DNA from 2 places in the Ruminococcus sp. 5_1_39BFAA genome. Region 1 is predicted to be linked to the other one. Evidence: riboswitches for the same ligand, from Rfam matches in the RefSeq annotation. Region 1 holds a riboswitch; the other holds the start of a gene.
The links. Region 1 has a riboswitch for cobalamin ahead of ACESZH_RS06765 (cysteine-rich small domain-containing protein). Riboswitches for the same ligand answer to the same signal wherever they lie in the genome.
Positions count from the first base shown of each region.

Region 1 (16,089 bases):
AACCAAGCTCGCAAAGTCCGCCGCCGTTGCGGATGAATTTATAAATGTTAGAGTGTGCAACAGGAGAACCTGTACACTGGAACGCAAAGTCTGCCAGATGTCCGCCGAATGCATCCTTCACTCCGCCTGCAAGGGCTTCGATTCCCTTGAAGTCCTGGAAGTTTACGGATACCTCTGCGCCCATTCTCTTAGCGAAATCAAGACGCTGCTGATTTCCGTCTACTGCACAGATATTCTCGATACCCATGGTACGGAGAACTGCGATACAGATCAGACCGATCGGTCCGCATCCCTGTACAACAACTCTGCTGTTGAAACGAAGGATACCGGTTGTTTTAGCTCTCTCAACTGCATGTACAAGAACTGCACACGGCTCGATCAGGATACGGGAATCAAGATCCAGGTCGCTTACATTAAAGAATGTGGAACCAAAATCTCCGCCGCGGATGAAGATGTAATCGGAGAACCATCCGTTCAGATGAACGTCATCATCTGGAAGAAGTCCGTATACATCAGCGCCGCCTACGTTTTTCTTATTCAGGTCGAACATTGTGATCTCAGGATCATCCTTGAAGATCATACAGGTGACAACTTTATCACCGACCTTAACCGGTTTGCCTGCGGTGTCAGTCTTTACGTTTTTACCCATAGCCACGATTTCACCGGTTCCCTCATGTCCAAGCGCTACCGGGATCAGGTTAAACGGGTCTCTCTTAAACTCATGAGCGTCTGTACCGCAAACGCCGCAGCCTTCTACCTTAACAAGAATATCGTCATCGCCTACAGGAGGGATCGGGTATTCTTTTAAGTCGAAGTGCTCTTTCTCTGTCAGGACTGCAACTCTTGCAGTTTTCGGGATTGCTCCGCCTGCTGCCGGTGCTGCTTTTGCCGGTGCAGTAGACTCAGAAGTGGTTCCTGTCATACCAGCAAGTACCTGTTTTACAATTTCTTCAATATTTACATTATTCATATCCATTATTCTTTATCCTCCTGTCAACGAATGCAAAGGCTGTCTGACATTACGCAGCGTCTTCTCTTAGTAAAGGTACTTGCACTTGTCAGACCCTCACCTGTACGGCTTGCGATGGTAAAGGTGCAGTAGCCTTCTCCTCCGAATCCAAGTGCTGCATAGGAAGGTGCATTCTTTACAAGGATTGCGGTGTCGATTGCTTTCGCATATTTGGTGATATTGTCAATGTTCTTGGAATGGATGTGTGCAGAATGGCGGTTGCCATGCTCAAGCCATACAGCCTGCTCTACCGCATCATCAAAATCCTTTGCTCTTACAACGCCCAGGATCGGCATCATAAGCTCCGTAGTGATCAGCGGATGCTCCTTCGGTCCCTCGAACACGATACAGCGGATGTTTGCCGGAACATTGACTCCGATCATGGAAAGTAATGTTCTTGCGTCACGTCCTACGCATTTACGGTTCAGCTTTCCGCCTGCCAGAACAACATCTGTCAGCTTCTTCTGCTCTTCCTCAGAAGCCAGGTAGCAGTCGTTCTCAGTAATAAGATAGTGCATCAGTTCATCCACGATCGGTGAAACTGCTACGATCTCTTTTTCTGCGATACACGGAAGGTTATTGTCGAATGTACATCCGTTTACGATATCCTGAGCAGCCTTACGGATGTCTGCTGTCTCATCCACCAGTGCCGGCGGGTTGCCTGCACCTGCGCCGATGCCGCGCTTTCCGGAGGAAAGGACTGCGGTTACAACGCCTGGGCCACCTGTTGCGGCGATGAGCGGGATATCTTTATGTTTCATCATGATATTGCTTGTCTCTAAGGTTGGTTTTTCTACCGTTACCGCAATGTTATCCGGTCCGCCTGCTTCCAGGGAAGCCTCGTTCAGAAGATTGATCGCGTAGATAGATGTTTTGATAGCAGCCGGATGAGGATTGAATACAACTGTATTTCCTCCTGCCAGCATGCCGATCGTGTTGCACAGGATCGTTTCGCTTGGGTTTGTACATGGAGTAATTGCACCGATCACACCGAACGGTCCCATTTCAATAAGGGTAAGTCCTCTGTCGCCGGACCATGCAGTTGTGGTGATATCCTCAGTACCTGGGGTCTTGTCCGCTACAAGATGATGTTTCAGGATCTTGTCGCCAACATTTCCCATACCGGTTTCGTCCACACCCATGCGGGCAAGAACTTCCGCATTTTCTTTTGTCTTTTTGCGGATGCAGGTGATGATTTTTTCTCTCTGGTCCATGGACATTCTCTTTACGATCAGTTCAGCCTTCTTAGCTGCCTCGATCGCATCGTTCATGTCTTTGAAAATGCCATGTTTACCGGCCGGAGCTGCTGCAATCTGCATTTTTGCCATTACTTCCTGTACAATATCCTGTACCATGCTTTCGCTAATTGGCATGAGATTGTTCCTCCTTACGATTCACAGGTAATTATTTCAGTCCTAACTGTGCCATAACCTGTTTTGTGATATTTGCTACCAGTTCTGCGTCAGAAGCTTTCGGAGCATCGCTTGCGTCCTTGCCCACGAAATCATACTGATATCCCGGGAACTGTTTGTATTCTTCGCTGTGGCATGCGCCGCCGCAGTTGTGGCAGTTCTTTCCGTCTTTGTTCAGGCAGATGCTTGCCGGATGTTTTCCTGGCATACCAAATTTACGACGGATCGCATACAGTTTCTCGATATTCTTCTCATCGAATTCCTTCGGGCCGCCCAGAAGCTTGGACTGATACAGAAGCTGTGCATAGAATTCAACGGATTCCATCTTCATGTATGCAGCGTTCAGATCTGTGCTCCAGGTAAGTGCTCCGTGATTCTCAAGAAGAACTGCGTCGAAATATGGAAGGTATTTTTCCAGATTGTCCGGAATTTCCATAGTGGAAGGTGTACCGTACTCAGCGATCGGCACGCATCCTAATGCGATAACTGCCTCTGGCATGATCGGCTGTGTCAGCGGGATGCCTGCAATTGCAAAAGAGGTTGCGTAGATAGGATGAGCATGTACAACGGAACCAACATCCGGTCTCTTCTCATACACTCTCATGTGCATTTTGATCTCAGAGGATGGTTTGAAGCCCGGGTTAGCCTGAATCACATTACCCTTTGCATCTACTTTACAGATGAACTCAGGTGTCATAAATCCTTTGGATACACCTGTAGGTGTGCAAAGGAATTCATTGTCGTTGAGCTTTACGGAAATGTTTCCGTCATTTGCTGCAACCATGTTGCGATTGTAGATTCTTCTTCCAATGTCGCAAATCTGTTTTTTGATTTCAAATTCGTTTACCATGCTTTTCTTCCTCCTTAAGCGCATTTGGATACGGCTGCCCTCATTTTTTTACAGCCGTATCAGGTAACTTTTTTTATGGCCGCGCACTGGCAGCCTTGTTACTTTTGTTTCTGATGCAATTTTACCGCATCCCACAAGATAAGTCAAGTATATTCCGTTGTTTTGTGTTGTTTTCTGTGGAATTTTAGTGTTGTTTTTATTGTGATTTCTCATTTTCTTGTTCCCAGGGCATCACATCGCCTTCTTCTCTCAGGTATTCCAGTATTTCCGGAACACCTTCATGGGTTTTGGAATCCACATAAAAAATCTTTTTGCAGCCGGCAAGTCTCAGCCATGAGGTTGCCATATCTCTGCGCGCATCCGGTTCGTGGATCTTCGTCACGATCCCGATCACCTCGCGGTTAGCCATACAGGTAATGCAGGGCGGGAACAGACAGTAGGGTTCTGTTGCCGAAACAAGGAGTCCCACAATATCAGACTCATATGTATACAGCGCAAGGGCATGTCCAAGCCCTTTCGTCTGGGCATATTCTCCCGGCGTATCCACAATTACATCAAAATGATTCACATACTGGGTCTTGTGATAATGTATCTTTTCTCCCCGCAATGCCTGGGTCAGGGTCGTCTTACCCGCTTCACTGCGGCCAATAAGAACCATTTTTTTCATAATTCCAAGCCAATCCTTTCCAATCGTATAACGGGGTATCTATTCTGATAAAGTATCACGTTCTGGTGATCGGACATACGACGAATCCCAGTTTTTCGCCAACATACTCCAAAATCGAATTAGTAGACGATTCAACCTCCGAAACTGTGCCCGTGATAATCAGGCTTCCGCTGAACCGGTCCACAAATCCCAGTTCCACACCGGATGACTTGAGGGCGATGTCTGCCATGATAATGGCTGTTTCCGCCGGACTGACTGTCATAATGCCGATAGCAGCCCTGGAATAATCAATCGTCGGATCAAGTCCCAACTTTGTGTAAAGAATCTTGTCAGGATTTGCGATGATATGGGCCAGCGAGACCTGTTTGCCCGGAACCAGTTCCTGTACAATACGCTGCTTCATCTCTGGAGACATATTGTCCGTGTATCCCATCTTTTAACCTCCAATCTGACAGAAAAATCTAAGATTCTCCTGTCTTAGTCCGCTCCCCCGCCAGCAGGCGCGGCAGCGAAACGGCGAATGTGTTTCATGTATTTTATTATACTCTTTGTACATATTAATGTCAACAAAAAACAACATGTTTTTGCCATAAAAATGTGGTTTTTGTTTGTTTTTTATTGTGGTTTTTGTTTGTTTTTTTCAAACTTCTTAATTTTTATGTTGACAACCTTATTTTACTCTGTCATACTTGATTTAAATAGAAATTTCAAAGCGAAAGGAGACGGTTTTATGTACCTTTCCGATATGCATACGCATTCCATTGCCAGCGGTCATGGAACCTCGTGCACCATCAGCCATATGGCAAAAAAAGCTGCCGAGAGAGGCCTTAAGCTTTTGGGCATCACAGATCATGGGCCCGCTACTCTCGCTGCCGGAACGCCATCTTATTTCCGCAGCCTCACCTTCTCTCCCAAGAGGCGGTTCGGCGTAGATTTATTATTCGGTGTGGAATTGAACATTTTAGATACAGACGGAAGGATCGATCTGGAAAAGGAGCTGCTGGACAGACTGGATTATGCTATTGCCAGTATGCACACTCAGAATTTTCGCCCGCTGACCCGCGAGGCGAACACTATAGCTTTTATAAACGCCATTAAGAATCCTTCTGTAAAAATTCTGGGTCACTGTGATGATACCCATTATCCGTTAGACTATGATACCCTGATAAAAGCCGCCGGGGAATACGGCGCTGTCCCGGAGATCAACGAGGCTTCCCTCGCCCCTTATGGCTACCGCGGAGACACCAGGGCAAATGTACTGGAGATCCTCCGCTGCTGTGTAAAATATCAGGTACCTATACTTCTTTCCAGTGACAGTCACGGCACCGCACATGTGGGCGACTTTACTCATGCGGCAGAATTTGTCCATCAGGCCATGTTCCCGGAAAGTCTGATCCTCAATAATCAGCTTCCCAGACTGAAGGTATTTTTACAGACGCGCTGACTTGTTTAAAAAAAATCTCAGGGTCAGGTGTGGCTTATGCAAGTCACACCTGACCCCACTTAGAACTATCTATTTCACAATAGCCCTTCTGTTGTTACTTTTCGTTCTCTTCTTTTAGTCTTTTTACCGTTTCCAGGGATAAGCCGATCCGTTCGGCAATGGTCGCTTCATCCAGTAAGTCCAGAAGGTTTCTGGCACTTTCCAGTTTAGTCTTTTCAGTTCCCTTTTCGATTCCCTTCTCGATCCCCTTCTCGATTCCCTTTTCGATCCCATCATTCACCAGCATCTGTCCCAGCTTTGTCACACTGACCGCCTCCTTAATCTCTTCCATACTAACATTGTCCAGAAATTTGTCTGCCATTGTATATATCACCGCCTCTATCTTTCGCTTTTCCTCCGGAGAAATCTCCGTTGCTTCTTTTGTGATTTCGTATGCAGCCTTGATGCGATCCTTCTGGCATGTTTCTCCTGCCATTAGTGGGCACAGGGTTAGCTGGACCAGATCCGATTTCGTAATCTCTTCCCCTCTGGCTGCTTTTTCTTTCAGTTTTCCTATCAGAAGATCTGCATTTCTGTCCTGCATGATGATCGGCACTATCCGATATGTATTTACGCCCTCCCGCAGCTCTGTCACAGGAGACTTGATCGTTCCGGAATACAAAACATATGTGGTGATTTCCACACCGTGCTGATAGCTTGCAACTGCCTCATAGGAACGGAAACGCCTTAATCCTTCTTTTCCCTCATTCGTACTCTGGAATTCAAAATGCTTCCATGTCCCGTCCTCCATGACGAGATTGAAATCCTCATACAGTTTTTTCAGCTCCAGATAGACATTCTCTGTGGGACCGAAGGCTTTTACCTTACCTTCAATTCCAAACTGCTCCAGCAGCTCATCCGCAAAAAACTGCATCATCACCTTCATGGCGGCATCCTCGTGCTGGGCAGCATGAGACATGGCTTCTGATTTTTTCTCTTTTGTCGTTTGCATTTCTTCCATATAGCATCCTTTCCGTGGAAGCTATAAAGAGAAATCCTCCGATTTAACTATAGCAAAAACAATATGGACAGACAATGGCTTTCCACTAAATTATTATAAAACAACAGGTTGGAATTTTCCTGGAATACAGGATATGAATTTCATTTAAGATGTTTTAGAATTGAATTGCCGGATGATCTCTCTATAGCACGCATCATCTGTAGAAAAATCTTAGTATATCTTTGGCATGATGTCAAGCATAAATGCATACAGACGCACCTCAAAACCAAAGGAAGCCTTTGAAGCTGCTATCCTCTCCAAAGACTTTCCTATTATACTCTTTTATTGTGCTGTTTGATCCGTAAAAAGCAACGGAAATCAAAATTTGTTTTCATCTTCTTTTATTTTTTTCATCATATCGGCAAGCTCCCGGTATTTCCCGGTCACATAGCCGTAATTCTTTCTCTTATGAGGAAGCTGGCAATTGGTGCAGTCTTTGATCCCCGAATCTGTGTACCGGAAATTGCCCCCGCATTTGTCGCCCAGCGCATACAGTGGGCAATAGCAAAAAAGACAGTTAAAATCATCCGGATTCGCTCCCTTATGGCATGGAAAATATTCGCATTTTTTATGGCTGAAAAAAGAATATTCCTTATCTTCCCAGTATTGCTTTTCCATTCGTTGCTCCCCTTTCCTGTACATTCGCCAAAAACAAAAGCCGCTGATGCGGCCAATTTTTCTTTCTTATTATAAAGAGGGAGCGATGCTACTTCGGGGTAGAATATGAACCGTTCATATATACGCGGAGGGAACGGATACATCCGAAGTAGTATCGCCTGCCATTTAATCTTGTATAATTCATATGAACAGGCGCATTCCATAAAAAATGCCTGCTTCTGTAGAGCAGACAACGTTCCGGGGCTGCGGATTCCCCAAAATTGGTTGTTACACTTTACACGGAAGTTTAACCTCGCCATACTAAGCAGGTTTCCTGGCTCCAGAATCATCGTATCATCTCCCCTTCTCATGCTTGCGCACAATGGACTACGAGACTCACTCCTCTGTTACAGTGACCGGATCGCTCAGGTTTCGCACCTGATTCCCTCTTTCTGCCAGCCTTCTTCTCAGGCCGTCAGCACTTAATATGTTCAATATGGAATTATACTGACATTATAGTACCACCCCATCGCCCGGATGTCAACCCCATAATGATAGATTCCGGCAAAAAATCCCAGCGAAGTTTTAACAGCAAAAAAGCTGTATGAAAAGTTTTCACACCTTTCATACAGCCATATGTTTTTAACTATACAAGACGTCTTACAGAGGTAATGGTTCTGTAAGCAGCGTTATCGCTGATCTTGATACCGTCTACAGAGTTGGAAGCATGAACGATTTTTCCATCGCCCATGTAGATAGCTACATGACCGCCGTAGCAGATCAGGTCACCCGGCTGTGCATCAGCATAGGATACCTCAGTTCCTGCATTCTGCTGCTCGTAAGAGGTTCTCGGAAGACTTACGCCGAAGTTTGAATATACACTCTGTACGAAACCGGAACAGTCAGCACCGTTTGTAAGGCTTGTACCGCCCCATACATACGGATTTCCAACAAACTGTGTAGCATAATCAACTACAGAAGAGCCGGAACCGGAATAACTGCTGGAGCTGCTGGATGAAGAACTGCTGCTGTACTCGCTGGCGTCCACAGTATTTGCTGTGTCGATCACATTTCCGTACTCATCATACTCATATTCTGTTTCACCGGACCCGGAATCGTATTCCTCACTTCCGCTCTCATCATATCCGGTTTCTTCATAGCTTGCAGCCTCGGCTGCGGCTGCAGCGGCTGCTGCTTCAGCCTGACGCCTTGCTTCTTCCTCCGCAGCGATTCTCTCAGCCTCTAATCTCTCGATTTCAGCCTGCTGCTCTGCAAGAAGATTTGCATATTCGGTAGCCTGCTGCTGTGCATAAGCGATCTCATTCTCACAGTCAGCGGAGTTTGCACGTTTTACATCAAGCTGGTACTGCAGGTTAGCAGATTCTGCTTCATATTCCTGCTTCATGCTTTCAAGTTCTGCTTTTTCCTGTGTATACTGGTCTTCCAGCTTCTGTACCTCTGTGATAGTGTTTGCGTATACCTCCAGGCTCTTTCTGTCCTGTTCATACATTTTCTGGGTATATTCCGCTCTGGTAAGAAGGTCTGCCAGGTTGTCAGCATTCATCATCATCTGGAACCATGCATCGCTTCCTCCTTTTTCATAAAGGTACTGGATACGCTTTTTCATAGCCTCGTACTGCTTGTCTTTTGCTTTCTGCGCTTTTTCAAGATCACCCTGTGTCTTTACGATGTCAGCCTCTTTGTTTGTGATGTCGCCCTCAAGTGTCTGGATAGAAACCATTACATTCACAAGGTTTGCATCGAGAGTGGCAATTTCACTTTCAAGCTGCTGTTTCTGATACCAGAGCTGATCGATGCGGGCATATGTAGCATCCAACTGTTGGCTGGTCCATGCCTGTTCTTCTCTTAAATCATCTTCTCTTGAAGCGCTAACGCTCACCACCTGAGTACCAAACATCATAAGTGCAAGTGTCAGACATACAATTCTTTTTTTCATGATTATTCACCCTCGTAACTTTTAAACTTATTTGTAACATTTCTGCAATAGTCTTCTTAATTCTTTTACATATTAACACATCGTTACAAGAAATGCAACCCTGAATCGAAATAAATTTTAAACTTTTGTAACATTTACATATTATTTCTTAAAAAAAGAGAAGAAACCGATCACCAAGATTGATTTCTTCTCTTTCAACTCTTCTTACTTTCCGAACAGATCGTAAAGAATCTGATCAGCTGTCATATTTGCGTATCCCTCCGGATCTGAAAGGGTACTGCTGTTCCATCTCAGATAGTTACCGTTACGGATATAGTTTCCGCAGGACGGATGATACTCAAATTTCGTGTAACCGGAATACATGGACATGTATTTTTTCGCCAGTGCTACTGCCTCGCTGTCGTAATCGCCGCTTGGAGTAGTTGTTCCGGAAATCTGGCAGCCAGCCTGCGGAGTGGAATGAACGATCACCACGCTCTTGTCACTGCACTGCCCCAGTACAATCCATGTATGTCCGCTGTTGTAGCCGATATCCCCAGGCTTCAGTGTCCAATCATGTTTTGACAGATAAGACTGGTTTACAATGCTGCCCCATTTCAATGTGCTCTTATAATAGGAGCCGATATCTCCGGAAACCACAGTATAACCGGATCCTACATTCGATGCTGTCTGCATTACCTGATATGCCGCCCATCCCACAAAGCCGGAACAGTCAAGACCCTTCGCTCTGTTGGTAGTGCTCAGATCACGGTAATTGTTATAATCATAGCCGCTTGGATTAGATGACCATTTGTTATACCACTTTGTCCAGGTAGGACTTACGCCCTTTCTGGTGGAATCGTTCCAGCCGCCGCCCCAAATGTAGAGAGCCTGTCCTACCGGCTGCAGCGCTCCTGCCAGATAATTCTTAATGGTTCTCGTTCCTGTGCCCGCAGAAATACCCGGGTCATCAGCTACTGTGCCAACATAAACGCCCTTATCTGAAAACTCCTGTTTCACTCCGTCTATCGTTATTACTCCGGTAGCCATCTCGCCAGTGCTGGGATCGAAATAATACTTGGTACCGTTTGCTGTATTTTCCACCCAGCCGGTTGCCATAATACCGCTTCCGCTGTAGAAGTAGTAAGTAACACCGTCAATCGTATTAAATCCGGTCGCCATTGCTCCATCTGTAGATGTCTTGGATGTTGTCTTAAAATACCGTTTTTCACCATTTGAACTGGTAAGCCAACCCTTTGCCATCACGCCGCTGGCACGAAAATATCTTGTATTTCCTTTGCTGTCCTTCAACCAGCAATTAGCCGCCGCTATACCCGACTTTGAATAGAAATAGAAGGTTTTCGTCTTACTCATTTTCAGCCACCCAGTGGTCATAACCCCTGTCTTTTTGTTAAAGTAACGCTTCTGGCCTTTAGAGTTCTTAAGCCACCCTGTCACCATAACGCCTGCTTTGCTGGTAAAATAATATTTCTTTTTGCCTATTGTCAGCCAGCCTTTTACCTGGACGCCATTTTTCTTTTTAAAGTAATATTTCTTTCCGTTTAAAGTGAGCCAGCCTTTGTGCTTTGTGCCATTGGAATCTATGTAATATGTTTTACCCTTGCTTGTCCGAAATCCCGTCTTTGTCGCAGCCTGTACTTCCTTCGTTGTAGCAGTGCTGGTCAGCCCCGCCATCACTAACAGAAGAAATAGAAGAACTCCCCAAAACTTAACCTTTTTACATCTGTTCCGCATGATTACCTTCCTTTTTGCTATTAACACTTTATTTCCATTGGCATTAAGATTTTACAATCTTATTACAACTTTATGTAGTTAATTATATATCATCATAAGCTCTTCGTCAATAAAAAAGTATAAAACTGTAAACATCCCACAATAATCCTCGTAAAATCTTCATAAAAAAAGGACTATCTTCCCATATGGAAGTCGTCCTTTTTTTGACATCTGTAATATTTATTAAATATTTTCTAAAAATTACAGCAGATGCTTTCTCAGTTCCTCGCCGCTCATAGCGCTCAGATATGCCGGAGCTACATCAAATACTGTCTTGCAGCCCTTCTGTCCCTCCTGATTCATGCGGTATGCTGCTCTGGCATAGGCAATGATAACAGAGGAAGTAAACTCCGGGTTGGAGTCCAGCTTCAGGCTGTATTCAATCACATGGCTGTTCTCATCGTTCCATCCGGTCTTTCCGCTGCGGATCACAAAGCCGCCGTGAGGGATACCGCTGTGGTCGCGTTTCAGCTCCTCCTCGGAGATGAAGTGTACAGTAGTGTCATACTCATCAAAGTAATTCGGCATGGTCTTGATTTCCTGCTCAATAGCAGCAAGATCAGCGCCCTCCTCTGCAACCACAAAGCATTCTCTCGTATGCTTTTCCCTTGTGGTAAGCTCCGGATTTTCACCCTTTCTCACAGCCTCCAGTGCAGCCTCCACAGGAATGGTATACTGCTTTCCATCCTTTACACCTTTGATACGGCGAATCGCATCAGAATGCCCCTGGCTTACACCCTTACCCCAGAAGGTATAGTCCTTACCGTTTGTCAAAATCGCATTTGCATACATACGGTTCAGTGAAAACATGCCCGGATCCCAGCCAACGGAAATGATTCCCACATGTCCGTTCTCTGCTGCCGCCTGATCCACAGCCGCAAAATGCTCCGGAATCTTTTTGTGAGTGTCAAAGCTGTCCACCACGTTAAACCACTGAGCAAATTTCGGTGTCTGCTGCGGCAGGTCCGTAGCACTTCCGCCGCAAAGGATCATAACATCAATTTTATTTTTCAGTTTTTCTGCATCATCTACAGAATAAACCTTAGCTGTCTCTGTCAGAATTTTTACTGTGGCCGGATCGCGGCGTGTAAAGACTCCCACCAGCTCCATGTCCGGGTTATGTTTAATGGCGCATTCTACTCCGCGTCCAAGATTTCCGTAACCCAGGATTCCAATACGAATACTCATTGTCTGTTTCCTCCTCAAATCTTTTGCATTTTAGCACTTTAATATATTAATATTTCCTGGCATCAATGTCAATATTTTCCCAAAAGTTTGTTTCTAATGTCAACAGCATAAAATATGGCTTCCCGGGCAGCACAGACTGATGGCGCAGTTTGCCAGACACAGATTCATGCACATATCGCCTCCTGCCACAGGCATCCCGCCGAAGGGATTCTGCTGTTCCCGGTACCAGGTTCCGCCTCCCTCCATACGGTTCAGAAGCATTCTGTACTGAGAGTTATCAGGCTCCAGCCGGACTGCCTCCCGTATATCATTCAAGGCATTCACATTATTTCCCAGCCCCATATTAGCCATGGCTGACAAATAATACCACTCCCCGTTTCTCATGGAAAGAGAACTCAGCACGTTCATGGCTTCCTGATAATGTCCACTCTGGACATAATTGGCTGCAGCTCTTCTGCGGATACTCTCCTCATCCTGATAACCGGAGCTTTGCTGTCCTCCGAATCCTCCGAACCCACCATAGCTTCCATATCCGCCGGCATCAGAACCGTATTCCCGTTCCTTCATGATCTGCTCATACGCCTGCTGCACTTCCTTAAATTTTTCTTCCGCCTGGTCCTTGTTGGGGTTGTTGATATTTGCATCCGGATGGTATTTCCTGCTTAAACGTCTGTACGCCTTTTTAATTTCATCATCTGATGCGTCTCTGGATACTCCCAGCACACTATATGGATCTAACATGTTCTTTCTCCCGTTCTTCCCTCCGTTGTTTGCTTACGGTCTCAAAGCGGCACCAAACACCGGAGTATAAAATATTCCGCAGAATATCTTCATACTTTATAATAGGAAGTTTCTCAAACTCTCTGCATGTTTCCGCCAGCATCATGATCAGGATCTGACGTATTTCTTCTTCGAACCCTTCCATTGTATATCTTTCGGCAAAAGGATTGTAACTGCCACTTTTCGCATCCTTTTCCACATCGTCATAGGCATCCAGCAGATAAATAAACTTTCCCAGGAAAAAGCCCATACGGCGCAGGCCTGCTTCCCAGTTATCCTGCTTATACGCCAGAATCTCTGCCATGATTCTGCCGAAAACGCCGGACATTTTATCAATATCCTTCTCCCTGGATTTTTCCAAAGCCGAAAGCTCATCGAGAAGAGAAACAATTCTGTTTATCTTATCCGGATACCGGACCAGAAGCCTTTTGTTATCCCCTTCCAGCAGCTTCGCAAAGCCCAGCCCCAACAGACTGTGCTCATCCTGCCAGTCATCCCTGCATTTATAATAGGTAAGGATCACATTCATATCCGCTGCATATTCTGTAATCTCGTTCTTCCGTACCGTCTGCTTCCTGACAGGATGAAGGGCGCAGCGGCTTGTCCCCTTTTTCGTTCCGGGCTCGTAAAGACCGCTTAACAGAAGGATCACAAAGGTCATATCGTAGGTCAGGGAAATCTGACCCATAATACCGTATTTTTCCCGCAGTTCCCTGCATAAGCCGCAGTAAAAGGATTTATACAGGTCAAAATCCTTGAATTTAATCTCCGGCTTGTTTAATATAATGTAACCGAACATTTCAGCTCCTCTTTATAAACTTTGTATGACATTTCGGACATTCTATCTCAATCTTTCCCTTCCCTTTTGGAATGCGGATCTTCTGTCCGCAGCTTGGACAGGAATAGATATGATGGGTCTTGCGCTGTTTCATCAAATTTTTTTCTTTGTTAAAGCGCAGGCGCAGTTTGCTGGTCATGGAAAGATATTTTGCATTTTCCGCATAGCGCTTCTGAATATTTCTGGAAAAAATACGGAAGTAGGTATAAATGATCGCAGCCAATCCCAGGGTATCCAGCAATGATCCAACAGCGCTTCCCGGCTTCACAAAAATCGCCAGAATGATGGATACCAATGCCACTCCCATAGTAAACTTGGAAAACTGATCCACTCCGTAACGTCCCTGCATAAATTTGATAAATTTGTCTTTCATGAAATCCTTCTTTCTTTTTGTTTTTTGATGACTCTAACGCTCTCTTCCCCTGTCTATCTCCTATCTGTCGCTGCATACCTGGAAGATATAGAACTTCAGATAATAGGATTCATCTGCCGCCCACAGGATCGGATGATCCGGTGCCTGGGTTCTGTATTCCACCTGACGAAGACGCTTATGTACATTTTTCGCCGCCTGCCCGATGGTCTGGGTAAACAATTCGTAGTCCATAAAATGAGAACAGGAACAGGTAGCCAAAAATCCGCCTTCCTTCACCAGCTTCATGGCACGAAGATTGATCTCTCTGTATCCTTTCACTGCATTTTTGATGGAGCTTCTCGATTTTGTAAAAGCCGGAGGATCCAGGATCACCACATCAAACTTTTCTCCCCGTTCCTCAAGCTCCGGCAAAAGATCGAACACATCTGCACAGAGAAACTCCACTCTGTCAGAGAGACCGTTCAGTCTGGCATTCTCTGTGGCCTGATTCACAGCCAGTTCAGACGCATCCACACCGATAACGCTTTTCGCCCCTGCAATCCCTGCATTCAAAGCAAAAGAACCTGTGTGGGTAAAGCAGTCCAGCACTCTGGCGCCTTTACACAGCTTCTGGATGGCAAGCCTGTTATACTTCTGGTCCAGGAAAAAGCCTGTCTTCTGTCCATCTTTTACATCTACCTGATATTTTACCCCATTTTCCTCAATTTCCACAAGAGTCGTGAATTCTTTTCCTATGAAGCCCTTTGTCAGCTCCATGCCTTCCTGACGGCGCACCTTCACATCGCTCCGCTCGTAAACACCGCGGATCTGAATGCCGTCCTCAGCCAGCACCTTTTTCAGAAGATCCACGATCATTTCTTTATATCGGTCAATTCCAAGAGCCAGAGACTGCACTACCAGCACATCGGAAAATTTATCCACCACAAGTCCCGGCAAAAAGTCTGCTTCCGCAAAAATCACACGGCAGCTTCCTGTATCTACAACCTTTTTGCGGTATTCCCAGGCATCGCGGACTCTCTTTTCAAAAAACATCTCGTCCACAACCCTTCTCTCATCCCGTGTCAAAAGACGGATGGTGATTTTGGAATTTGTATTAATAAAGCCCTTTCCCAGAGGGTATCCGTCAAAATCACGGACAAGCACTATGTCTCCGTTTACAAAGCTGCCCATGACAGAGGCAATCTCGTTATCAAAAACCCACATACCACCGGATTTCAAAAGTCGTCCTTCACCTTTTTTCAGGGTCACTACCGCCAGGCTCATATATTTTCTCCTTTACTTCTCTTTGCGATTTAACCTACATTCTATCATAGAATTTTTTATTTTTCCAGTCATTCCCTCCCACTTGCGGAGATATCACAAAAAATTCATAAAAAGCCTGAAAAACCTCCTTTTTTCGGAGCATCTTCAGGCTTTCTTTCATATTAATACGATTCATCTATTTTTTAGTACATCTGCCACCGGATCAGTTTTTTCTGCAGCCATGCCACAAGCTTGTTCAGAACAGTTACAACCACTCCCACCACCATGATTCCAGCCACTACGTTGGTATAGTTGCCGTATGTATTATAGTTCACAATATAGTAACCCATACCACTGGTGGCTCCCATCATTTCCGCAAAAGTCAGCATCATCACTGCCGTTGTCATGGTCACCTTCAGACCGCTTATCACTCCCGGAAAGGCGTAGGGAAGCAGGATCTGGAAAATCATAGACCGGTTGTTCAGATTCAGCGCCCTGGCAGAATCCAGGATTCTTTTCTCAATGCCATCCACCCGGATGATCATATTCAAAAAAGTAGGCCAGAAAATCCCGAGAACGATCACCACCATCGAAGCACTGCGAAAAGAAGGCATCAGTGCCACAATATAAGGCGCAAACACAATGGACGGAATGGGTGCCAGCACATTTGCAATGGGATAAAACAGATTGCGGAGTCTTGGTATCCATCCGCACACAAGTCCTGCCACCACCCCGGCTGCCAGACCGCCGAACACTCCGGCGAACAAAAGCTTCAGAGAAGACCAAACTCCCTTCAGCAAGATCACAGGCTGCTCATAAAATACATAAAACACATTCTCCGGCGCCGGAACAAGCACAGGGTGCATCATGTTCTTTTTGGTAACCACGATCTCCCACAGCAAAAGAAATGCCCATACGAT
Region 1 is NZ_CAXSVO010000003.1:379,954-396,042, forward strand. Features, by position in the region: gene ACESZH_RS06730 (zinc-binding dehydrogenase) at 1-976, opposite strand, end outside; gene ACESZH_RS06735 (aldehyde dehydrogenase family protein) at 994-2,382, opposite strand; gene ACESZH_RS06740 (class II aldolase/adducin family protein) at 2,414-3,271, opposite strand; gene ACESZH_RS06745 (EutP/PduV family microcompartment system protein) at 3,468-3,938, opposite strand; gene ACESZH_RS06750 (BMC domain-containing protein) at 3,994-4,371, opposite strand; gene ACESZH_RS06755 (phosphatase) at 4,669-5,382, shown strand; gene ACESZH_RS06760 (hypothetical protein) at 5,477-6,382, opposite strand; gene ACESZH_RS06765 (cysteine-rich small domain-containing protein) at 6,740-7,063, opposite strand; cobalamin riboswitch at 7,325-7,519, opposite strand; gene ACESZH_RS06770 (NlpC/P60 family protein) at 7,665-8,975, opposite strand; gene ACESZH_RS06775 (N-acetylmuramoyl-L-alanine amidase family protein) at 9,180-10,709, opposite strand; gene ACESZH_RS06780 (diaminopimelate dehydrogenase) at 10,950-11,936, opposite strand; gene ACESZH_RS06785 (DnaJ domain-containing protein) at 12,036-12,677, opposite strand; gene ACESZH_RS06790 (DUF5685 family protein) at 12,661-13,515, opposite strand; gene ACESZH_RS06795 (hypothetical protein) at 13,517-13,927, opposite strand; gene ACESZH_RS06800 (class I SAM-dependent rRNA methyltransferase) at 13,988-15,190, opposite strand; gene ACESZH_RS06805 (ABC transporter permease) at 15,373-16,089, opposite strand, start outside.

Region 2 (16,089 bases), 120 kb from region 1:
TCATTCGTGAGGGTAACAAGATGGTTCTGATTGCCGGGTGTGCCCACAACGGAATCCTGAATATTATGAGGAAATCAAAAGAGTACGCACCAGGCGGGATCGACTTTGTGATCGGAGGGATGCACCTGAAACATGCCTACCCGGAGGAGCAGAGGCAGCGCATATTCTGTAAAGATCTGGCAGAACGCCTGAAAAAGCAGACAACCCAGTATTACACCTGCCACTGTACCAGCGTGGAAGGGTATGAAATGCTTCACCAGGAGCTTGGAAAACAGATACAGTATCTTTCAGCGGGAAGCGTGCTGGAGATATAGGAAAAATCTGTATTGCAGATTGAATTATAATCTTTCTTTTGATATAATAAGCAGAGAAAAACCGCGGAAAGAAAGTTCATATAGAAAAATAGCGGAGAAAGCCGGAAAGCAGCATTGTATTTTCCGGAAATAACGGGAGGTAAAATTATGGCAATTCAATTTGATGATTCTTTAAAAACAGGTAACGAACTGATCGACTCTCAGCACCAGGAGCTGATCGCCAGAGTGAACAAGCTGACAGAGGAATGTAAGCCTGGCACAGAGAAGACAGTTGCTGCTCATACACTGGGCTTCCTGATGGACTATACCAACGAGCATTTTGCAGACGAGGAGAAGCTTCAGGCAGAGCATGGCTATCCTCTTCTTGACGCACACAAGGAGCAGCACGCTTCCTTCGTAAAAGCAGTAGAGGAGCTTGAGGACATGCTGGTTGAGGAGGAAGGCCCAAGCGAGGCTTTCGTTGCAGCCGTTAAGAAAAACGTGGTAGAGTGGCTCTTAAACCACATTATGGTTTGGGACAAACAGGTTGCACAGTATGTAACCGGTAAATAATTTTGAATGTAAGGGCGCTGCGTCTGCGGCGCCCTGAAATAAAATATCAAGTGAATTCTATAAAGAATGAGAGGGAATCAGGTGTAAATCCTGAGCGGTCCGGCCACTGTAAGCAGGGAGTGTCATTTTGGAAAGCCATTGCATGAAGCGTGTGAGAAGGCAAAATGACTCAGCGATCTGTAAGTCAGGAAACCTGCTTGATAGTAATGTTGGAAAGCAGGCTTCCGAGTAAAGCGCGCCTCCGTGGAGATATTTGTAAAAGGATTTTCCTGTCAAACAGATATGCTTTTAAAGCCTGCGGTCAGCAGGCTTTTTTTCAAGTCTGCCCGAACAAATGGGAATGGAGACAGCATGAAGGAAATTGATCTTGATTTTAACGGCCTTGATATCAGTCTGATTGATATGAACCTGAAAACCCTTTATTATTTTATCATAGTTGCTGAGACTGAAAATATCACCAAAGCGGCGAAAAGACTCTATGTTACCCAGTCTATGCTCAGCAAGAACATCATGGCACTGGAAGAGAGGGTTGGAATACCGTTGTTTGACCGGGACAGCAGAAATCTGAAGCTGACAAGAAGCGGCAGATATCTGTATCAGAAATGGAAGGATATTATTATTTTATATCAAAGGGATATAGAGCATGCAAAGCTTATATCATCTATAAAGGTGGAGCGGCTAAGAGTCGGGTGTTTTCCTCTGAAAGATTCCGTAGGATTTATGGAGCCGTATTTAAAGCATATCTACGTAAACTACCCGGAGACTTTTGTGGAAATTTTCAGGATGAATTATAACCGTCTGCTGGAGCATTTGAATTCAGGGCAGATGGATATCGTGTTTACGCTGGAAACGGACATCCCAGACAATGCGGGGTATTATGAGTGGCAGGAAGTGGCCAGGGTGCCTTCAGTTGCGGTGGTCAACAGGATGAATCCCTTATCGGAAAAACGGATGTTGAAAATAGAGGATCTGGCAGGGCAGAGGCTTCTGATCAGCAATCCGCCCGGAAGCCTTTCCAGAATGGAAAAAATACAGAAAATCTGCAGAGAAGGTCCTTTGGACATCCGTGATATGGAGTTTATGAACAATGACCTTACCGTCTTTGTCAATGCAGAATACAACCGTGGAATCGGCCTGGGAATACGCGGCGTATTCAATGAAGAAAACGAGCGGGTAAGGCTGATTGAAATCGGGGATGCAGCAGTCGGAATCGTGGCAATGTGGAACAGGGACGCAAAAGAAGATATTAAGGATTTAATATGCAATACGCTGCTGCGGGAAATTTAGGAATTTTAGTATTCCAATTTATAATTTTACTTATTTTGGCGAATTGCATATAATAAAGGTGAATGAAGAGTAGTGATGTACAATATCTGGTTTCACCTGTTAAAAAACACCGCTATTGACGGTGTTTTTTGTATACATAGAAAAAGAGGGATTGCGGCGTGAAGAACTGTATAAGAATTGCATTTTACGGAAAAGGCGGAATCGGAAAATCAACGGTAGCGGCAAATGTTTCCGCATCCCTGGCAAATATGGGGAAAAAGGTTCTTCATATCGGCTGTGACCCAAAATCAGATTCAACCAGGACTCTGATGGGAAGGCGGATACCTACTGTGCTGGATATGCTTTGTGAAAAAGGGCAGATTTGTGCGGAAGATATCCTCTTTCAAGGCTATGCAGGCGTAACCTGCGGGGAAACAGGCGGTCCCCGGGCAGGAAAGGGCTGTGCCGGAAGAGCTATTACGGTTATGGCGGAACAACTGGAATCACTTCATGTGTTTGAAGAAAACTGGGATGTGATCGTCTATGATGTACTGGGAGATGTTGTCTGCGGCGGATTTGCCGTACCCATGCGGGAGCGTCTGGCGGATCTTGTATATATCATAACATCCGCAGAATTTATGTCCTTATATGCCGCAAATAATATTATCCGCAGTATTGCAGAAATCCAACAGGAATCAGATATCCGGTTTGGAGGAATCATTTATAATCAGAGAAATGCCGGAACAGGAAAAGAACGTGTGGAGGAGCTGGCAGCAGTGACCAATTCCATACTTACGTCCTCTGTTTCTTACAGCAAAGAGATAGAAATTGCAGAATATCAGGGAAAAACGGTTGTGGAGTATGCTCCTGACAGTCTGGCTGCAGGGCAGTTTGCCCATTTGGCAGAAAAAATATTGAGAAAAGAGACAGCCGGCATCCCCAGAGCAATGTCAGATAGCCAAATGGATCAATTCTGCAAAAGCTTCATGGGATAAAGGAGAGAAAATGGAAAAGGATTTGGCGGCTGTTTCTCAGGATGCGGTTGGAAACAGCTTTTTGGCGGCAGTTGCAGAGATTCCCGGGGCGGTCGTTCTGGCAGTGGGGCCTCCCTCCTGTATGAGGTGCCTGTATTTTTCCTTTTATCAGCAGAAGGCAGAAGAATATCTGTTTCTGCTTCCCTTAAAAACAGAGGAATTTGCAGCAGGCTTACAGGTTTCACTGGCGGAAGAAAGCATCAGGGAGATCATCCGTGAGTATTCCGTGCGGGCTGTGCTTGTTTGTACCTCCTGTGTGGATGTTTTGGCGTCCACAGGCTACAGAGCCATGGGCAGAAGGCTGGAAAAAGAGACAGGAGTTTTCATAGATATATTGGACCGCGGTCCTTTGTCCGTGGGTAAGATAACACAAAAAGAGCGATTTCTGGAAATCCGGAAGAAATGGCTGGAAAAGCTTTCGGCTGCCGGGACATCCGGTGAGGAGGATCTATGACATTGCTTCATGGAATACCGGTTCCTGCGGTGGATTATTCAGGAGCATTATCGGTTTTATACTCTCTTGGGGGAGTAAGTGTGATATGCTCCGCAGGAAGCTGCGGCAGAAGCTATGCCTGTGTGGATGAATTCCGCAGGCTGCCGGGCGATAAATTATATACCACAAAAATGAAAATGCTTCATGTGATCATGGGGGACAACGATGTTTGCGAAACTGTCATCCGTGCATCATTTCCGGAAACGCCGTCCTTTGTAGCATTGCTTGGAAGTCCGGTCCCTTCCATGATCGGGATGGACCTTGGAAGAGAGGCAAAAAGAATTGAAGAAAAATTAAAGATTCCTACTTTATGGATAAACTGTGACGGATTTCACTGCTATACGGAAGGAGTAGCTTCCGCATTGGATGCACTTGGAAGGAAATTTCTGAAAAAGCAGGAATCCGTTCAAAAATCCGTAAATCTGATCGGCTACAGTCCCTTTTGCCATGGATCTCAAAAAGAGCTGGAGCCTGTGAGAAAGCTGATCGCGGACAGCAGTGTCAGGATCATGTGTGACTGGTCAAAGGAGGAAGATGCATATAGATTGGCAGACAGCACCAGGGCAGCCCTTAATCTGGTACTGTCTGAGAGCGGGACTGCCCTTGCGGAGTATATGAAAGCAGAGTACGGAATTCCTTACGAAATGATCTGCCCTGCAGGAAATTACGGTCTGCATCAGCTTGAAAATATATTACAGAAAAGGTTCCAGGTATCTGTGCCCTGTCCTGAGACTGTCCTTACAGGGAAAAAGGATGAGCATACGGATGTGATCGTGATCGGAGAGGCATTGTTTGCACAGGCGGTGAGCAGGATGTTTCGAAATGATCTGGGCTATGAGCGCGCTGCGGCAGTGTGCTGTGAAACGTTCTTTTCAGCAGGAAAACTGCGGGAGCGATTTCCGCAAGTGCGGTTTGCGGATTTTGAGGAACTGAAAAAAATGTTATTCCATTTACCAGAGCAAAGCGTTGTTGCGGGGGATGTGTTTTTCAGACGTTTTGCCAGTGAACAGGTAAAGTTTGTGGAGATACCGAACCACGGCTTAAGCGGAAACCTGTTTGCTTCTCTTCCCTGGGTAGGGGAATTTGGTATTTTGAATATAAAAAAACAACTAAAGGAGAAGTAAACATGAGAAAGATGAATCAGTGGAAAAAATGTATGGCAATGCTTATGGCTTCTGCTATGCTGGTGACAGGCGGAAGTACCTTCGTGTGGGCCGGGGACAGCAGCGCGGAGACTGCAGGAGAGGAATCCGGCAGTGGTACACATACCATTACCGATGCCAATGGAAATCCGGTGGAGATTCCGGAAACCATTAATTCCGTAGCAGCGATCTCCTGGCCGTGGCCTGCTATGGTCTTTGCCGTATCCGGTGATGCAAGCTCTATTAAGAGTATGCCTGCCGGTGCGCTGGAATCCTACAACAACTGTATTTTTAAAACACTGGCACCTGGTCTTGAGAATGTAAATACCGATTATCTTGGCAGCGATAAGACGCTCAATTACGAAGAGTTGGCAAAAATACAGCCGGATATCATGCTGATGTATGAATCTGAGATTGAGAAGATGGGTGAGCAGCTCGAAAAGGTTGGGGTAACCCCGGTACTTGTAAATTACGGGAAATTACAGGATGTACAGGACAGTATGCGCGTGCTTGGTGAGATTTACCACACAGAGGAGCGCGCAGAATCCATGATCAAACTCCATAAGGATGCCATCGCTGCTGTAGAAAGCAAGCAGGAGGAGTTTCCGGCAAAGGAGGACCAGACAAGAGTTCTCTATCTGTATGGAGTAGAAGGCGACGGAACATACCGGATTTACGCAGGAACATCTCTGGGACAGGATTATCTGAATATGGTAGGCGGCGTGAACGTTGCGGAAGAACTGGAAATAACACAGACAACTGTCAATATGGAGCAGATACTGGAATGGAATCCGGATGTGATCCTGTTAAGCAATTTTGATGATTTTATGCCTGAGGATTTTGCGGAAGGCAATTTTGGCGGCAATGACTGGAGCAGCATTGAGGCGATCAAGAATGGCAGGGTTTATAAGGTTCCCATGGGGATTTACCGCTGGGATCCGCCGTGTGCAGAGTCCCATATCATGCTTGAGTGGATGGCACAGCTTTGCAATCCGGAGATTTTCAGTGAATTTGATATCCGTGGTGATCTGAAAGACTTCTATAAAACCTATTTTGACCACGACCTGACAGAAGAAGAGATGGATCAGATTTTGTATTCCAAGTCCAATGTGGGCCTGAACTGCTAGGAAGGAGTGCGTTATGCAAAAGCGGATCAAGGCCGGCCTGAAATGGTGGATTCTTTGTTTTCTGCTGCTTGCTGTGGTGTGGGGAGCGCTTTTCTTCGGGCGATATATGGTCAGCCCGAAGGAAGTGCTGCACATTTTATGGAATGGGCTGCGCGGTGTGGCACAGGAGGGGATCGAAGTCTCCGTGGTGTTGGAAATCCGTTTGCCCAGAGTCTTAAAGCTATGGCGCTGTCTATGGCGGGAGGCCTTTTGACTGTATTTCTCACATATATGCTGGCAAAGATCAGCGGTCAGAGCACTACCATTTCGCTGATCCTGGCAGGAATGATCATGTCATCCATGATGAATGCCCTGATCTCTCTGGCAAAATATACGGCAGATCCCTACTCAAAGCTTCCTGCCATCACGTATTGGCTGCTGGGGAGTTTTGCCAATTCCACCTACGGAACTCTGCGTCTTGTAGCGTTGCCAATGATCGTGTCGATCATCGTGATCATGCTTCTCCGGTGGAAATTGAATATCCTTTCCATGGGAGATGAGGAGGCAATGACTATGGGCGTGAATCCGGTACGGGTACGCCTGATCATTATCATGGCATGTACCGTTTTGACAGCCTGCAGTGTAATGGCTACCGGAATCATCGGCTGGGTAGGTCTGGTAATTCCTCATATCAGCAGGATTCTTATGGGTGCTGATCACAAAAACCTGATTCCTGCTTCGGCGATCATAGGCGGAGTATTCATGGTAGCAGTGGATATAATAGCCAGGTCCGTAATGGCAGCGGAAATCCCCATTGGAATTTTGACAGCATTAATCGGAGCGCCGTTCTTTGCCGTACTGTTTCGGAGAATAGGAGGAAACACCCGATGATCACAGTAGAGAAGGGATGCTTTGGATATAAGAAAAATGAGCCGATTTTACAGGATATTACTTTTTCTCTGGAATCAGGAAGGGTGATGTCCATTCTGGGGCCTAACGGAATCGGAAAAACTACGTTGTTAAAATGTCTGATGGGAATTTTTAAATGGGATTCAGGAAGGACAATTCTGGATGGAAAAGTGCTGAATTCCACGCTGGACAGCAAAAAGATCGGCTATGTTCCCCAGGCACATCCTGTCGCCTTTTCTTACTCCGTACAGGAGCTGGTGACCATGGGAAGGGCAAAGTATGTACGGATGTTTGGTGTGCCATCCAGGGAAGATAAAAATCAGGCAATGATCGCCATGAAAGAGGTGGGAATTGCGGATATTGCGCTAAAATCCTGCAACCAGTTAAGCGGTGGACAACTGCAGCTTGCTTTTATTGCCAGGGCGCTTGCGGCAGAGCCGGAGGTTCTGATCATGGATGAACCGGAGTCCCATCTTGATTTTAAGAATCAGTTTTTGATCTTAAATTTGATCGAAAAACTTGTAAAGGAGAAAGGGATTTCCTGCATCTTAAATACCCATTACCCGGAACATGCCCTGCGCATTTCAGACAAGACGCTGCTGATGGGAACGCAGAAATATCTATTTGGAAACACAGAGGAAATTATCACACAGGAACATATGCGAGAGTTTTTCGGAATTGACTCCAGGATTATTGATCTGGAGGACGGCCCTTGCCGCAGCAAGGCATTTGTGATTACAGGCTGCCCGGAAAACTGACGGTATAAAGAAGTACAGCATCGCTGCAAAACAGGGAGTTGACAGTATGTCAATGTCTGGAAGCAGCGGTGCTTTCTTTATTCCGCTTTTTGAAGTATAATAGAATGGAAAAACGGCGATATTGCATGAGGAGAAGCATATGAAGTTCCAGGGGAAAATAGCAGTTTGGTTTTGGGCGATCATCATTGTGGCGAATGGCATGCTGATATATGATATCATTTTTTCAGGTGACAATCTGGCAGCAGGGCTGGTGGGTGGCGTCATATTCAACGTTGTTTTCCTGCCTATGGTGATAAGAAACTATGTCTTTGTGAGTGAAGATGTTGTCAAAGTATATTTTGGCATTTTGAAGGATTCTGTACAGATCAGGGACATTGTGGAGGTCTATGCCACACATAACCCCATAGCCTCAAGTGCGGCTTCCCTTGACCGGATCGTGATAAAAGGCAGAAGAAATGAGCTGATGTGTTCTGTCAGGGAGAAGGAAAAATTGTTTGAGGAATTAAAAAAGAGAAATGCGGAAATTCTTTTTCGGTGACTGTGAATAAGAATGCTGAGAAGAAAAATTTCAGAAAATTAGCACTCGACTCTTGACAGTGCTAACAAAAAGTATTATCATTCAGAATGAACAAGATAACAAAGCTTTGGTATTCCCGCAGCAGTTATGTGGAATGCTTTTTATAAAGGAGGAAAGCCTATGAATATCAGCAAATTTACGCAGAAATCAATTCAGGCGGTCCAAAATCTGGAAAAGGTTGCATATGAATACGGCAACCAGGAGATCGAGCAGGAGCATCTGCTTTATTCCCTTCTGACACAGGAGGACAGCCTGATCCTCAAGCTTATTGAGAAGATGGAGATTAATAAAGAATATTTTATTGACACAGTAAAAAAGGCACTGGATGCCAAAGTAAAGGTATCCGGAGGGGAGCTGCGTTTCGGGCAGTATTTAAATAAAGCCCTGGTAAATGCAGAGGATGAGGCAAAAGCCATGGGAGACGAATACGTATCCGTGGAGCATCTGTTTCTTGCCCTGCTGAAATACGCAAGCCCCAGTATGGATAAAATCTGGAAGGAATTCGGTATTACCCGTGAACGCTTCCTGCAGGCGCTTTCTACAGTGAGAGGCAACCAGCGGGTGGTGAGCGATAATCCCGAGGCGACCTACGATACCCTGAATAAATATGGAGAGGATCTGGTGGAAAAAGCCCGTAACCAGAAGCTTGACCCGGTTATTGGACGTGACAGCGAGATCCGAAATGTGGTACGCATCCTTTCCCGAAAGACAAAGAATAATCCCGTCCTGATCGGTGAGCCAGGCGTAGGAAAAACCGCAGTGGTGGAAGGGCTTGCACAGCGGATCGTGGCAGGAGATGTGCCGGAGGCACTGAAGGAAAAGAAGATTTTTGCCCTGGACATGGGCGCGCTTGTGGCTGGCGCCAAGTACAGAGGCGAGTTTGAGGAACGTTTGAAAGCAGTTCTGGAAGAGGTAAAAAAGAGTGAAGGAAAGATCATTCTCTTTATCGATGAGCTGCACCTGATCGTGGGGGCCGGAAAGACAGACGGCGCTATGGATGCGGGAAATATGCTAAAACCAATGCTTGCCAGAGGAGAGCTGCACTGTATCGGTGCCACTACCCTGGACGAATACCGCCAGTATATCGAAAAGGATGCTGCACTGGAGCGGCGTTTCCAGCCCGTTATGGTAGATGAGCCGACTGTGGAGGACACCATTTCCATCCTCAGAGGACTGAAGGAGAGATACGAGGTTTTCCATGGCGTAAAGATCACAGACAGCGCACTTGTGGCAGCGGCAACGCTTTCCCATCGCTATATCACAGACCGTTTCCTGCCGGACAAAGCCATTGACCTGGTGGATGAAGCCTGTGCACTGATCAAGACAGAGCTGGATTCCATGCCTACAGAGCTTGATGAGCAGCGGCGAAAGATCATGCAGTTGGAAATTGAGGAATCCGCGCTGAAGAAAGAAACGGATAATTTAAGCCGGGAGCGTCTGGCAGACATCCAAAAAGAGCTTGCGGATCTTCGGGATGAATTTAACACCAGCAAAGCACAGTGGGATAACGAAAAGCATTCTGTGGAAAAGCTTCAGAAGCTGCGTGAGCAGATCGAGGATGTAAATAAGCAGATACAGAAAGCCCAGCAGAACTATGATCTGGAAAAGGCGGCAGAGCTTCAGTACGGAGAGCTTCCGAAGCTGATGCAGACTCTGGAGATCGAGGAGCGGAATGCAAAGGAAAATGACCGCCGCCTTGTACATGAGGCAGTGACGGACGAGGAGATTGCCAGGATCATTTCCCGCTGGACCGGAATCCCGGTAACAAAGCTGACGGAAGGCGAGAGAGCGAAGCTTCTTGGTCTGGAGGATCAGCTTCATAAACGCGTGGTCGGGCAGGACGAGGGCGTGCGCCGTGTGACAGACGCCATTCTCCGTTCAAAAGCCGGAATCAAGGACCCCACAAAGCCCATCGGTTCATTCCTGTTCCTTGGACCAACCGGTGTCGGCAAGACAGAGCTGGCGAAAACCCTTGCGGAAACACTGTTTGACGATGAGCAGAATATGGTCCGTATTGATATGAGTGAGTACATGGAGAAATACTCCGTATCAAGACTGATCGGAGCGCCTCCGGGATATGTGGGATATGAGGAGGGTGGACAGCTTACGGAGGCAGTGCGGAGAAAACCGTACAGTGTTGTGCTTTTCGATGAGATTGAAAAAGCCCATCCGGATGTGTTTAATGTATTGCTGCAGGTGCTGGACGACGGACGGATCACGGATTCCCAGGGACGTACCGTGGACTTTAAAAATACGATTCTCATTATGACCTCCAATATCGGCTCCACCTATCTTCTGGAAGGGATCGATGAAAACGGAGAGATCAAACCGGAGGCGGAAAAGGAGGTTATGAATGAACTTCAGGCTCACTTCCGTCCGGAGTTTTTGAACCGTCTTGATGAGACAATTATGTTTAAACCGTTGACAAAGAGCAACATCGGAAGCATAATAGACCTGATGGTGAAGGATTTGAACCGCCGTCTCTCTGATCAGGAGCTTTCTCTGGAGCTTACCGAGGCTGCCAGGGCGGATGTAATCGAGAACGGATATGATCCGGTATACGGCGCAAGGCCGCTGAAGCGTTATCTGCAGAAATATGTGGAGACTCTGGCAGCTAAGAAAATCCTTTCCGGAGATGTTCACACGGGCAGCACTCTGGTGCTTGATGTAGAGAACAGAGAATACATTGTCAGAGTAAAGGAGAATCTATGATACCAAAGGACCCGGTCATCCTGTTAAGCTATGTGAATACACAGCTTCGCGATTACTACGAATCCCTGGAGGCGCTTTGCACCTGCAGAGGCATGAAGAAAAGCGAGCTTGTGGAAAAACTGGATTCCATAGACTACCATTATGATGAGCAGACAAACCAGTTTATATAGGAAATGATGGCGTTGCCGGAAAAGATTTATAAGAACCTGCATCTGAGGAATGATATGTTCCCCGGATGCAGTTTTTTTATTTATAGAATTAATTTAGCCGGACAAATTAAAATTCGAAGGTATTCCAATAAAATTTATAAAAATGAAATCTAAAAATTTTGTGAAATAACCAAATTTCACTTGATTATTTTGTGCATATGTATATTATATAAAGTTAGCTGACTAACTAAAAGATTGAGGACCAATGGAGGTGAGAAGGTTGTTTTCAGATAAAGAGGAAATGAGCGAAAAAAGTATGCAGGAGCTTCTTGTGCAAATTAGTCACCGGTATGCGGCAAAATGCTTTTCTATGATCAAGGAGCTTGGGCTGTATCCGGGGCAGATTCCCATCCTGGCTATTTTGCGGAAAAGAGATGGGTACAGCCAGAAAGAGATCGTAAAGCTTCTGGGGGTAAAGCCGCCTACAGTCACGGTGAGTATCCAGCGGCTGGAAAAATCAGGACTGCTTTACAGGACGCAGGATGAAAATGACCAGCGAATCATTCGAATCTACCTGACTGAAAAGGGGCGTGACACCATACAGAAGGGAATGAGCTATATGGAACAGCTTGAACAGTCGGTATTCGGCAATTTTTCAGAAACAGAGCTCTGCCTGATGAGGCGTTTCTTTATGCAGATCCTTGCAAACATTGAAAAAGCTGAGCCGTAGAGCGAAGCTATTTGACGCGGTGCGTTTTGCGAACGCGGTGCGATTTGCAAAGCAGAAACAAAAAATCAAGAAAGAAGGACACAGCAATGATTAAACTGATGAAGTATCTGAAAAAATCAGCAGGCTATATAATCCTGATCATAGGTCTTTTGTTTTTACAGGCTTATTGTGACCTTTCCCTGCCGGATTATACGTCCAAGATTATCAATGTCGGTATCCAGCAGAAGGGTATTGAGGATGGAGTGCCTGAGAAAATCCGCCAGTCATCTTTGGAAAGTCTGGAGCTTTTTATGGACGAGGATGCAAAAGAACTGGTGTCTGGCGCCTATACGCTGGACGGAGATCAGTACGTTTTGAAAAACGATATTTCCCGGGAGCAAAGAGAGACGCTGAACACGGCTCTCAGCAAACCAATGATGATGTATTACGGAATGACTGCTGAAACCGAAGAAAGCCAGGCAATGCTTTCCCGGATGAAGCTTCCTGAAGGGACAGATACTATGGAAGCTCTGGCGATTATGCCGCAGGCAGCCAGAGATATGATGATGCAGGGAGTGAGCGAAAAGCTTGACAGTATGCCGGAATCTATCCTAACACAGTCCGCCGTAAATGTGGTGCGGGCTGAGTATGAGGAGATGGGAGTGGATGTAGACAGCCTGCAGATGAAATATATTATGAATTCCGGTCTGCAGATGATCCTCATGGCATTTGTGATCATGCTGGCATCGGTCAGCGTGACTTTTCTTTCCGCCAGAGTGGCGGCTGCCCTGGGGCATGACCTGCGAAACAGCGTGTACTGCAAGGTCATCAGCTTCTCCAGCAATGAATATCATAAATTTTCCACCGCATCCCTGATCACGCGGTGTACCAATGACGTGCAGCAGGTACAGCAGGTTATGACCATGATGTTCCGAATCGTGCTGTATGCGCCGATTCTGGGAATCGGAGGTGTCATAAAGGTTTTGCAGACAGATTCCTCCATGACCTGGATCCTGGCTGTGGCTGTAGCTCTGATCCTGCTGGTGATCCTGCTTCTTTTCCGGATTGCCATGCCGAAATTTACAAAGCTGCAGACCCTGATAGATCGTCTGAACCTTGTGACAAGGGAAATCCTCACCGGGATTCCTGTTATCCGTGCTTTCAGCCGTGAAAAGCATGAGGAGGAGCGGTTTGAAAAGGCAAATACAGACCTGACAAAGACGAACCTGTTTGTAAACCGCTGTATGACATTCATGATGCCGGTGATGATGCTGATCATGAACGGCGTTTCCATTACGATTGTGTATTTCGGCGCCCATGGTGTTGACAACGGAACCATGCAGGTAGGAAATATGATGGCATTTATCCAGTATGCAATGCAGATCATAATGTCCTTCCTGCTGATTACAGCCATGTCCATCATGCTTCCAAGAGCAAACGTGGCAGCCTTGCGTATCAATGAGATTCTGGAGACCACTGGCACTATCAATGACCCGGAAAATCCCGAGCATCCTTTGGAAGCTGCAAAGGGTACCGTGGAATTTGACCATGTTACGTTTGCCTATCCGGATGCCGGGGAAAACGTTCTCACGGACATCAGCTTTAAGGCCGAAAAGGGACAGACGGTTGCCGTTATCGGAAGTACGGGAAGCGGTAAGAGTACCCTGGTAAATCTGATCCCAAGATTTTATGATGTTACAAAGGGCAGTGTGAAGGTGGACGGTGTGGATGTCAGAAACATGTCACAGAATGAGCTTCGTGATAAGCTTGGTTATGTTCCGCAGAAAGGCGTACTTTTCTCGGGAACCATTGATTCTAATATCCGGTATGGAAAGACAGATATCTCGGAAGAAGAGGTGAAAGAGGCTGCAATGGTCGCACAGTCTACAGATTTTATTGAGGCGAAACACCAGGGATATCATGCTCCCATCGCACAGGGCGGAACCAACGTATCTGGCGGACAAAAGCAGCGTTTGTCTATTGCGAGAGCCATTGCAAAGAAACCTGAAATCTTTATTTTTGACGACAGCTTTTCCGCACTTGACTTTAAGACAGACAGCAGCCTGAGAAAAGCCCTGAAGCAGCATACAAAGGATGCAACCACCATTATTGTGGCGCAGCGTATCAGTACGATTTTAAATGCAGACCAGATCATTGTGCTGGATGACGGTCATATGGCAGGAATCGGAACTCATAAGGATTTGATGAAGAACTGTGAGGTTTACCGCCAGATCGCAATGTCACAGTTATCAGAGGAGGAATTGGCATGAGTGAGACAAAAAGAAGAGGCCCCATGGGACATGGCCGGGGAATGCAGCCGGGTGAAAAAGCCAAGGACTTCAAGGGGGCCATGGGCAGACTGTTTCAGTATATGGGACGGTACAAATTCCGCTTTGGACTGATGTTTGTGTTTGCTATCGCAGGTACGATTTTTAATATTGTAGGGCCTAAGATCCTGGGGAAAGCGACCACGGAGCTGTTTAACGGTCTTGTGGCAAAGGTAAACGGAACAGGTAGTATTGATTTCGGAAAAATCGGTCAGATTCTGATATGGACCATGGCACTGTATCTGGCAAGCGCATGTTTTACATTTATCCAGGGATATGTGATGTCAGGGATATCCAATGATGTCACCTATAATCTGAGAAAAGATATTTCCAAAAAAATCAGCCGCCTTCCGCTGAATTACTTTGAGAGCAGGACAAACGGCGAAATCCTTTCCAGAGTAACAAACGATGTGGACACTCTGCAGATGAGCCTGAACCAGAGTATCACCCAGCTTATCACGTCTGTGACAACGCTGATCGGTGTATTTGTGATGATGCTTTCTATTAACGTGTGGATGACTTTGGCGGCACTGCTGATTTTGCCGCTGTCCATGGCCATCATCAGTACGGTGATGAAGCATTCGCAGAAATACTTCCGGGACCAGCAGAAATATCTGGGTGAGGTCAACGGACAGATTGAGGAAAACTTTGGCGGTCATGATGTGGTCAAAGTGTTTAATAAAGAGCAGGATGCAATCAAAGAGTTTGAAAGAGATAATCAGAAGCTTTACGAGTCGGCCTGGAAGTCACAGTTTTTCTCAGGCATTATGATGCCAGTCATGCAGTTTGTGGGAAATCTTGGATATGTGATGGTGGCTTTACTGGGCGGTGTATTTGCTGTCAAGGGAGTCATTGAAATTGGTGAGATCCAGTCCTTTTTCCAGTATATCCGAAACTTTACGCAGCCAATCCAGCAGATCGCGCAGGTGACAAACCTTCTGCAGTCTTCCGCAGCAGCGTCAGAGCGTGTGTTTGAGTTCCTGGATGAGGAGGAAGAGGATGTCAAAGCAGAGAATCCGGTTAATATCGAAGAACTGTCCGGAGATGTGCAGTTTGAGCATGTAAGCTTTGGATATAATCCCAATAAGATCATCATTCACGATTTTTCTGCTAATGTGCAGGATGGTCAGAAAATTGCCATTGTAGGTCCAACCGGAGCCGGAAAGACTACCATGGTGAAGCTCCTGATGAGATTCTATGATGTAAACAGCGGTGCCATCAAGGTGGATGGGCATAATGTAAAGGATTTTGACAGGAGCAAGCTTCGGGAGATGTTCGGCATGGTGCTGCAGGACACCTGGCTGTTTTCCGGTACGATCATGGAAAACATCCGGTACGGAAGGCTGGACGCTACGGACGAGGAGGTCATCGCTGCAGCGAAGGCCGCGCACATCCATAACTTTATCATGCAGCAGCCAGGCGGGTATGACATGGTTCTGGACGAGGAAACCAGCAATATTTCTCAGGGACAGAAACAGCTTCTGACTATTGCCAGAGCCATTCTTGCAGATAATAAGATCCTGATCCTGGATGAGGCAACTTCATCGGTGGATACCAGAACAGAGATGAGGATTCAGAAGGCAATGGATAATCTGATGAAGGGAAGAACCAGCTTTGTGATCGCCCACCGTCTCTCCACCATCAAGGATGCGGATCTGATCCTTGTCATGAAGGACGGCGACATTATCGAGCAGGGGAGCCACAAGGAACTGCTTGCAAGGAAAGGGTTCTATGCGGAACTCTACAACAGTCAGTTTGAAAAGGCTGAGACAGCATAAATATGAAAAAAGCTTTCGGGTTTGTTATGAATCTGAAAGCTTTTTTCCTTTAGTGAATAAAAGTTATAATTGAAAACAGCCGGAATTTATAATAAACTTAATATAAAACAGCGGCTTTGCCGTGGGAATCAAAAATCCATCCAGGAGGAAAAGTTATGGGAAAGCGAAAGAGAATTCTGGCATTACTTCTTAGTACAGCTCTTGTTTTTACGGGAATGCAGGCCAGCGCCATGGGAATGGATGTGCAGGAGGATTCTGCGGAT
Region 2 is NZ_CAXSVO010000003.1:258,480-274,568, reverse strand. Features, by position in the region: gene ACESZH_RS06255 (MBL fold metallo-hydrolase) at 1-314, shown strand, start outside; gene ACESZH_RS06250 (bacteriohemerythrin) at 462-866, shown strand; cobalamin riboswitch at 898-1,082, shown strand; gene ACESZH_RS06245 (LysR family transcriptional regulator) at 1,218-2,153, shown strand; gene ACESZH_RS06240 (nitrogenase iron protein NifH) at 2,312-3,127, shown strand; gene ACESZH_RS06235 (hypothetical protein) at 3,138-3,620, shown strand; gene ACESZH_RS06230 (nitrogenase component 1) at 3,617-4,783, shown strand; gene ACESZH_RS06225 (ABC transporter substrate-binding protein) at 4,786-5,928, shown strand; gene ACESZH_RS06220 (hypothetical protein) at 5,942-6,181, shown strand; gene ACESZH_RS06215 (FecCD family ABC transporter permease) at 6,067-6,798, shown strand; gene ACESZH_RS06210 (ABC transporter ATP-binding protein) at 6,795-7,574, shown strand; gene ACESZH_RS06205 (PH domain-containing protein) at 7,714-8,112, shown strand; gene clpB (ATP-dependent chaperone ClpB) at 8,272-10,863, shown strand; gene ACESZH_RS06195 (DUF4250 domain-containing protein) at 10,860-11,033, shown strand; gene ACESZH_RS06190 (MarR family winged helix-turn-helix transcriptional regulator) at 11,293-11,742, shown strand; gene ACESZH_RS06185 (ABC transporter ATP-binding protein) at 11,829-13,991, shown strand; gene ACESZH_RS06180 (ABC transporter ATP-binding protein) at 13,988-15,826, shown strand; gene ACESZH_RS06175 (transglutaminase domain-containing protein) at 15,982-16,089, shown strand, end outside.
Region 2: another riboswitch for cobalamin. It lies ahead of ACESZH_RS06245 (LysR family transcriptional regulator); the one in region 1 lies ahead of ACESZH_RS06765 (cysteine-rich small domain-containing protein).